Regions from separate parts of the Dietzia sp. WMMA184 genome, predicted to be linked through region 1. Evidence: riboswitches for the same ligand, from Rfam matches in the RefSeq annotation. Region 1 holds a riboswitch; the other holds the start of a gene.
What was found. Region 1 has a riboswitch for cobalamin ahead of cobN (cobaltochelatase subunit CobN). Riboswitches for the same ligand answer to the same signal wherever they lie in the genome.
Positions count from the first base shown of each region.

Region 1 (4,206 bases):
GCGGCGCAGGCCCGGAACCGCGCCTGACTCGCCGCCCCACACCTGCGAGGCCCGCAGGATCGCCAGCACCAGGTTGACGCGCGCCTCGCCCGCGGGCGCCTGGCCCAGGACGTGCAGGCCGTCGCGGATCTGGACGTCCTTGATCTCGCACAGCCAGCCGTCCACGTGGAGGAGGAAGTCGTCGAACTCCTCGTCGTCGGGGCGCTGCTCGAGTCCCAGGTCCTCGTGCATGTGCGCGGACTGCATGAGGGTCCAGATCTGCGCGCGGATGGCCGGGAGCTTGGCCGGGTCCATCGACGCGATGTTCCCGTACTCGTCGAGCAGCTGCTCCAGCCGGGCGATGTCTCCGTACGACTCCGCGCGGGCCATCGGCGGGACCAGGTGGTCGACGATCGTCGCGTGCGCGCGGCGCTTGGCCTGGGCGCCCTCGCCGGGGTCGTTGACGAGGAAGGGGTAGATCAGCGGAAGGTCGGCGATCGCCGCGTCGGTGGCGCAGTCCGCCGAGAGCGCGGCGTTCTTGCCCGGCAGCCATTCGAGCGAGCCGTGCTTGCCGATGTGCACCAGCGCGTGCGCGCCGAAGCCGCGGGCGAGCCAGCGGTAGGCGGCCAGGTAGTGATGGGACGGCGCGAGCTCGGGGTCGTGATAGATGGCGACCGGGTTCTCGCCGAACCCGCGGGGCGGCTGGATCAACAGGACGACGTTGCCGGCCTGGATGGTGGCCAGGACGATCTCTCCGGCGTCGTTGACGAACAGCTCGCCCGGCGCGGGCCCCCACGCCTCGACCATCTCCGCACGCAGCGCCTCGGGCAGGTCCGCGGTCCAGCGCAGGTAGTCGTCGGTGGAGATCCGGACGTGGCTGTCGGTGAGCTGGGCGCTGGTGAGCCACTCCTCGTCCTGCCCGCCCGCGGCGATGAGCGCGTGGATGAGGGCGTCGCCGGCGGCGGTGTCGTCGGGGAAACCGCCCTCCGCGACGGTGCCATCCGCCCCCGGCTCGGTGAGGTCGAGGCCCGGTCGATCGAGAAAGCGCGCGATGGGGCCGTCGTCCGGGCCCAGGTCGTAACCCTCGTCGCGCATCCGGCGCAGCAGGCGGATGGTCGAGACCGGGGTGTCCAGACCGACGGCGTTGCCGATGCGGGAGTGCTTGGTCGGATAGGCCGACAGGACCAGCGCGACCTTGCGGTCGGCGGGCGCCACATGGCGCAGCCGCGCGTGGGCCACGGCGATCCCGGCGACACGCGCGCACCGCTCGGGATCGGCCACGTAGCGGGGCAGTCCGTCGGCGTCGATCTCCTTGAACGAGAACGGCGCAGTGATGATCCGGCCGTCGAACTCGGGGATCGCGATCTGGTTGGCGGAGTCCAGCGGGTTGACGCCGTCGTCGGAGGCCGCCCAGTCCTCGCGGCTCCACGTCAGGCACAGGCCCTGCAATACGGGAATGTCGAGCGCGGCGATGCGCTCGACGTCCCACGTCTCGTCCTCGCCGCCCGCGCTCACCGTGCCGGGAGTGGTGCCGCCGGCGGCGAGAACCGTCACGACCAGCGCATCGAGAGTGCCAAGGGCGTCGAACAACTCGTCGGGGGCCGAGCGCAGGGAGCCGGCGAAGACCGGCACTCCCACCGCGCCAGCGGCGTCGATCGCGTCGGCCAGCGCGTGGGCGAACCCGGAGTTCCCGCTCACCTCGTGGGCGCGGTAGTAGAGCACGCCCACGCGGGGCAGGCCGGGGGCTTCCGTCGTGTCCGGCCGCGGCGGCATACCCCACACCGGCACGTTCTCCGGCGGCTCGAACCCGGCGCCGGTGAGCAACACGGTGTCGGCCAGGAACGCGTGCAGCTGCGCCAGGTTGCCCGGGCCGCCCTCGGCGAGATAGCGGTGTGCCTCGGCCGCGGTGCCGATCGGGACGGTGGACAGCTCCATAAGGTCGGCGTCGGGGGTCTGCTCGCCACCCAGGACCACCACCGGAACGCCCGCGCCGAGCACGGCGGCGAACCCGGCGTCCCACGATCGCCGCGAGCCGAGGATGCGGACCACCACCAGGTCGGCGCCGTCGAGCAGTTCGGGCAGATTCGCCTCGACGTCGAGTCGAGACGGGTTGCCGAGCGTGAACGCCGCGCCGGATTCGCGCGCGGAGAGCAGGTCCGTGTCGGAGGTGGACAACAGGGTGATGCGGGGCACGTCGTGCTGTGCCGAGGCGCCATCAGGGGACGCCAAACGCCGGGTGGGGCGCATGTTCTTCTCCAAACCCTCGTGGAACATGTCGCCGTGGCCGGTCTCCTGGCTTCCGCATCAACGCCGTGCGACCGACCTTCCCGGACCCGTGGATCCAGTGGTCTCCGACCCGTGAGGGACGGACGAGGGCCGCGTGACTCCGCGACTACAGTGGCGAGGGCCGCGCCGGCTTTTCCTCCGGCTTCCCGAACACCACGGCACCGGCGAGCCTATCCGGCGGACCCCGCCAGTGGCCGCCCGGCCGTCGCGCGAGGGTCAGGAGCGACTTACCTGGCTGCCTCGCGTCAGCCGGGGACGGCCGTCCCGGTCAGGGGAAGTCCACCACCGCGAGGTTGAGGGGCAGCTCGTTCATCCGCGGCTCCGGCGAGAGGGTCGCCCCGTCGACGAAGGTGCCGGACAGGAAGTCGTCGGCGTCGGCGATCCGCTGCGGCGGGACCTGCCCGGCGTAGTCGAACCCCTTCAGCTCGTACGGCAGCGAGTCGGCCTCGAGCAGGCTCGGCCCGTCCATGAGCTGGAAGTGCAGGTGCGAGGCGTTGGCGTTGCCGGTGTTCCCGAGCTTGCCCAGCACCTGGCCCTCGGTCACCGTGTCGCCGGGTTTCACCGTGACCGAGCCGGAGATCATGTGTGCGTACATCGCGTACACGCCGTCACCGAGGTCGAGCACCACGTGGTTGCCGTCCACGTTCTCGACGGTGAGCTTGGAGGCCAGTTCCGGGTTGCTCGCGGGCAGGACCCCCGGCGCGTTGGCGTCCATCCCGTCGAGGACCGAGACGACGGTGGCGTCGGCGACGGCGAGGATCTCGGCGCCGTAGTCCACGTAGCTCTCGTTGTGGTTCCTGTCGCCGGTATAGAACTCGCCCTGGTCGTTGGTGCGCTTCCAGTCGATCGCGAAGCGCTGGCTGTTGTTGAGCTTGCCGTTGACCGACATCACCGAGCTGCGGTGCGGGAACCCCGGTTCGCAACACCCGTTGAGGGCCACCCAGTTCTCGCCCCGCACGGGCGGTGCGATGACCGGAACGGTCCGGGTGGAGAAGACGACCGGTGTCGTGAGGTAGTCGATGGGCCCCGGCTCCCCGAACGCCGGCGAGGCGGCGCCGGTCCCGTAGAGGTGGTGCAGCACCGCGTCCGGGGCCTGGTCGAGCGAGTCGAGGGTGAAGTCGATGAACACGACCCGGCTCTCCTGCGGCGGGATCTGCGCGGTGTCGACGTACCCGGCGGGCAGGTCCCGCAGGCGGTTGCAGTCGCCGAAGACGCAGTCCGGATCCACCAGCTCGTTGGCGGAGAAGCTGGCGATGACCTTGGAGGGATCGGCGCCGTCCACCACATCGATCTTGTCCACGCTCGCCGGCACCTTGGTGGCGTTGGTGAGCTGCAGGTCGTAGGCCACGTGGTACTTGCCGTCGGTGCCCTTGAACGGCAGCGGCGGGCTCCCGATGGGGACCACGGTGATCGCGGTGAACGCGTCCGGGACGGTCACCCCAGCGACGGACCCGGCGGCCGGTGATGCCGTGGTGGTGGTGGCCGCTTCGGCGGCGGCGGGTTCGGTGGCGGCGTCCGACGAACACCCGGCCGCGACCAGTGCGACTGCGGTGAGGACGGAGGCGAGAAGGGTGGGTACGCGGCGAGGTGTCACGGTGGAGCTCCGTTTCTTCAGTTGTGAAGAGAAACTTACCACCGGGGATCGGGAAAATGAACGCGCGCGTCGGGCTGCCACAATGGCCCCCGTGAGCATCGCCGAACCCACCCGCCGGACCCGTGGCGAAATGTGCCCGGGCGTCCTGCGGCCGTGGCCGGCCTCCGACGGCGCCCTGGTCCGGCTGCGCGTGCCGGGCGGCCGCGTGTCACCGGCGGCACTGGCCGGCCTGCACGGGGTCGCCGTGAGATACGGCGACGACGACAACGTGCACGTCACGACACGCGCGAACCTGCAACTGCGGGCTCTGCCGATCGGTCCGGACGGGCAGCTGCCCGGCGAGGTGG
Region 1 covers NZ_NXEI01000001.1:1,021,073-1,025,278, forward strand. Annotated here, with positions in the region: gene cobN (cobaltochelatase subunit CobN) at 1-2,226, opposite strand, end outside; cobalamin riboswitch at 2,244-2,438, opposite strand; gene CK206_RS04710 (M23 family metallopeptidase) at 2,534-3,859, opposite strand; gene CK206_RS04715 (nitrite reductase) at 3,951-4,206, shown strand, end outside.

Region 2 (4,206 bases), 1.6 Mb from region 1:
ATCCGTTCGGCCAGGTGATCGCGCAGCTCCTCGACGCTCGGGTCGGGCACACCGTCCTTGACGACGATGGTGGCCAGCGGCCGCTCGTCCCACTTGGGGTCGGGGACACCGATCACGGCGGCCTCCGCCACGGACGGGTGCTCGAGGAGGTAGTTCTCCACCTCGACGGACGAGATCCACTCGCCACCGGACTTGATGATGTCCTTCGCGCGGTCGGTGAGCTGCAGGAACGCCTCGGGCTTGATATACCCCACGTCGCCGGTGCGCAGCCAGCCGTCGTCGAAGGAGTCCGAGGCGTCCACCTTGTAGTAACTGCCGGTGATCCACGGGCCGCGGACCTCCAGCTCGCCGACGGACTCGCCGTCCCATGGCAGGGCCTGGCCGGAATCGTCGACGATACGGGCCTTCACGCCGGCGATGAGTCGGCCCTGCGTCATGCGGAGCTCGAACTGCTTCTCCTCCGGCAGGGAGGCCTTCGGGCGGGACAGGGTGCCGATGGGCGAGGTCTCGGTCATGCCCCACGCGTGGACGATGTTGATCCCGTATTTGTCCCGGAACTTGCGGATCAGCTCCGGCGGGCACGAGCTGCCGCCCACGACGACCGCACGGAAGCTCGACATGTCGATGGGGTGGTCCACGCTGTACGCGTCCACTGCCTGCCAGATCGTGGGGACGGCGGCGGCCAGCGTCGGACGCTCGGAGGCGATCATCGCGGCCAGCGGCTCGGGCTGTAGGAAACGCTCCGGCATGAGCAGCGAGGCGCCCACCATGAACGCGGCGTACGGCAGGCCCCACGACATGGCGTGGAACATCGGCACGATCGCCAGCACGTTGTCGTCGAGCGAGATGTCCATGCCGTCGGACATGCACACCTGCATCGAGTGGAGGTAGATCGACCGGTGCGAGTAGACGACGCCCTTCGGGTCGCCGGTGGTGCCCGAGGTGTAGGCCATCGCGGCGCCGGAGTTCTCGTCGACCTCCGGCCAATCGAACTCGGTGGGCTGGGCGGCGAGGAGCGCGTCGTAGTCGTGCACCTGGATGCCCTCGGGAGCCTCGAGGTTCGCGGCGCCCCCACCGGTGACGATGACGTGCTCGACCGTCGAGAACCGGGGCAGGAGCGGCTGCAGGAGCGGGACGAGGCTCGGGTCGACGATCACGACCTTGTCCTCTGCGTGGTTGGCCACGAACTCGAGCTGGTCCGGGAACAGCCGGATGTTCAGCGGATGCAGCACGGCGCCCATGGACGGGATCGCGAGGTAGGCCTCCAAGTGCTCGGAGTTGTTCCACTGGAATGTGGCGACCCGCTGGTCACCGTCGACCCCCAGGGAACGCAGCGCGTTGGCCAGCTGCGCGGCGTGCTTGCCCAGATCGCCGTAGGTGATCTTCCGTGGTCCCTGATCGGTCCAGGTGGTGACGACCGCATCGGAGTGGACGGTCGCACCGAACTGCAGGATCGTGCTGATGTTCAACTGCTCCGGCATCATCGTGCTCTTCATGAGGGGCTCCTTGATCGAGGGGTGGCGTCTGTCACTCTCGTGTCGAGACTACCTGACGTCCATGACGTCCTTGGGCCGTGTGGGCGATCACCCGTCGAGGTCGTCGAAGACGGTCTGGACGGTCCTCGTCGCCGCGAGGGCCGCCGGCGCGCCGCAGTACTCCGAGGCGTGGATGACCGCCTCGGTGATCTCCTCGCGGGTCAACCCGTTGGTCAACCCGCCGCGTACATGCCCCGCCGGCTCGGCGTCCGCGCGCAGTGCCACGAGCATCCCGATATTAAGCAGGCTGCGATCCCGTCGGTCCAACCCGGGCCGGTTCCAGATGTTGCCCCACACGTTCTCTGCGACCACGTGCTGGATCGCCTCCGACTCCGTCCCGACAGCCCGGTCCATGGCCCGGTCGACGAAGTCGTCGCTCATCACCTCGCGCCTGGTCGCGAAACCCTGCTCGCGCAGATCCGCGGCCGAAGGCCCCTCGCCTGCAGAACTCGTCGTCGTCGTCATCTCCACGGTCCTCTCCCACTGCCGACAGGTATCGCGATCCATCCTCCCCGACCGTCGTCACCAGCTCCGCGTGACCTCGCCCCGCCCCGGCCAGGCGCGGGGACGGCTCGGACAGGGGCGACAGCGGATGTATGGGATGGGCGGACGCGACGACGGGTGGGATACCCTCGACGGGTCCGGCCACCAGCGTCGGACCCCGCGGCAACTCGGCGGAAGTCGGTGCGAATCCGACGCTGTCCCGCAACTGTGATCCCGTCTCAGGACGGGCGAGCCAGGTCGGCCGGTTCCGCGGCAGCCGTACGTACTGACCTCGGACGAAGGACGGTCGCGTGCAGCGGCCCAGGCCGCGGCCCGAGCTGTTTTCTTCCTCCGAATCACGGAGGATGCCATGCACCATCCACGAGCCCGCTCGCTGCTGCTCGCCCCCCTGGCCGCCCTGGCGCTGGTCGCCTCCGCGTGCAGCGGCAGCGGCACCGGCGGCGACGAGCCGGCCCCGGCCGACCAGACCTCCGCCGCGGCGGAGGAACCGCAGGCGATCGTGTCGCTGGCCCCCACCACCACCGAGATGCTCTACGCCGTCGGCGCCGGGGACAGCGTCGTGGCGGTCGACGAGCGGTCCGACTTCCCCTCCGACGCCCCGGTCACCGACCTGTCCGGCTACACGCCCAACCTCGAGGCGATCCTGGGATACGCGCCGGACCTCGTCGTGCTCACCGACGACACCGGGGACATCGTGGCCGGCCTCGAACGCTCCGGCGTCGAGGTGCTGCAGCTGCCCGCCGCGCAGACCCTCGACGACACCTACACCCAGCTCGAGCAGGTCGGGGCGGCCACCGGGCACATCGGCGAGGCCGCCGAACTCGTGTCGCGGATGCAGAGCGAGATCGACGAGATCGTCGCCTCGGTGCCGGAGCGCGAGACCCCGCTGACGTACTTCCACGAGCTCGACGACACCTACTACACCGTCACCGACGACACCTACGTCGGGGAGATCTACTCCCTGTTCGGCCTAACCTCGATCGCCACCGGCGACGACCCCTACCCGCAGCTGTCCGAGGAACTCATCCTCGAGGCCGACCCGGACCTCGTGTTCCTCGCCGACGGCCAGTGCTGCGGCATCACCCCGGAGGTCGTGGCCGAGCGGCCGGGTTGGGACGGACTCACCGCCGTGCGCGACGGGCGCGTCCACGTGGTCGACGAGGACCTGTCCAGCCGGTGGGGCCCGCGCGTGGTCGACTTCATGCGCGAGGTCGCCGCGATCGTCACCGCGGTGCCCGACGCCGCGCCGGAGACCGCGGAGAGCCCCGCGAACCAGCCCGCCTCGTGACCCGCCCGTCGCCCCGCCGCGCCCTCGTGCTGGGCGGGGCGACGCTGTTGCTGGCCGCGGCGGTCCTGCTCGGCACCCTCATCGGCCCGGCCGGCCTCACCCCGGGCGGCGTGGTGCTCGAACTGGTGGGCCGGCTGCCGCTCGTCGACATCAACTCGGGGTTCACCGAACGTCAGCAGGTCATCCTCTGGGAGATCCGCATCCCACGCGTGGTGCTGGGCGCGATCGTCGGCGCGATGCTCGCGATCGCCGGGGCCACCTACCAGGGCGTGTTCCGCAACCCGCTCGCCGACCCGTACCTGCTCGGGGTGTCCAGCGGGGCGGGGCTGGGCGCCACCCTGGCGATCGTCGTGGGCGGCGCGATGGGCTCGGCGATGGTGCCGCCCGCCGCGTTCGCCGGCGGCATGATCGCGGTGCTGGCCACCTACACGCTGGGCCGCAGTGTCGGCGGTGGACGCAGCGAGGTGGTCATCATCCTCGCCGGCGTCGCCGTGGCGGCGTTCGCCAGCGCCATCCAGACGTTCTTCATGCAGCGCCACGACGAGACCCTGCGGCAGGTGTACTCGTGGACGCTCGGCCGCCTCACGACCAGCGGCTGGACCGACGTGCGGACGGTGCTGCCGTACGTGCTCGTGGCGGTGGCCGTGATCGCCCTGTTCCGCCGCACCCTCGACGTGATGGCGGTCGGGGACGCCGAGGCCGCGACGCTGGGGATCGCCCCGGCGCGGGTGCGCCTGGTCCTCATCAGCGTGGCCACCCTCGGCACGGCGGCGGTGGTGTCCGTGTCGGGCCTGATCGGGTTCGTGGGCATCGTCATCCCGCACGCCGTGCGGATGCTCATCGGGCCGGGGCACCGCCTGCTGCTGCCGGTGTCGCTGC
Region 2 covers NZ_NXEI01000001.1:2,609,013-2,613,218, reverse strand. Annotated here, with positions in the region: gene CK206_RS11990 (long-chain fatty acid--CoA ligase) at 1-1,496, opposite strand, end outside; gene CK206_RS11985 (carboxymuconolactone decarboxylase family protein) at 1,584-2,000, opposite strand; cobalamin riboswitch at 2,156-2,300, shown strand; gene CK206_RS11980 (ABC transporter substrate-binding protein) at 2,389-3,327, shown strand; gene CK206_RS11975 (iron ABC transporter permease) at 3,324-4,206, shown strand, end outside.
Region 2: it holds a riboswitch for cobalamin, as region 1 does, so the genes downstream of both, CK206_RS11980 (ABC transporter substrate-binding protein) here and cobN (cobaltochelatase subunit CobN) in region 1, are expected to answer to the same signal.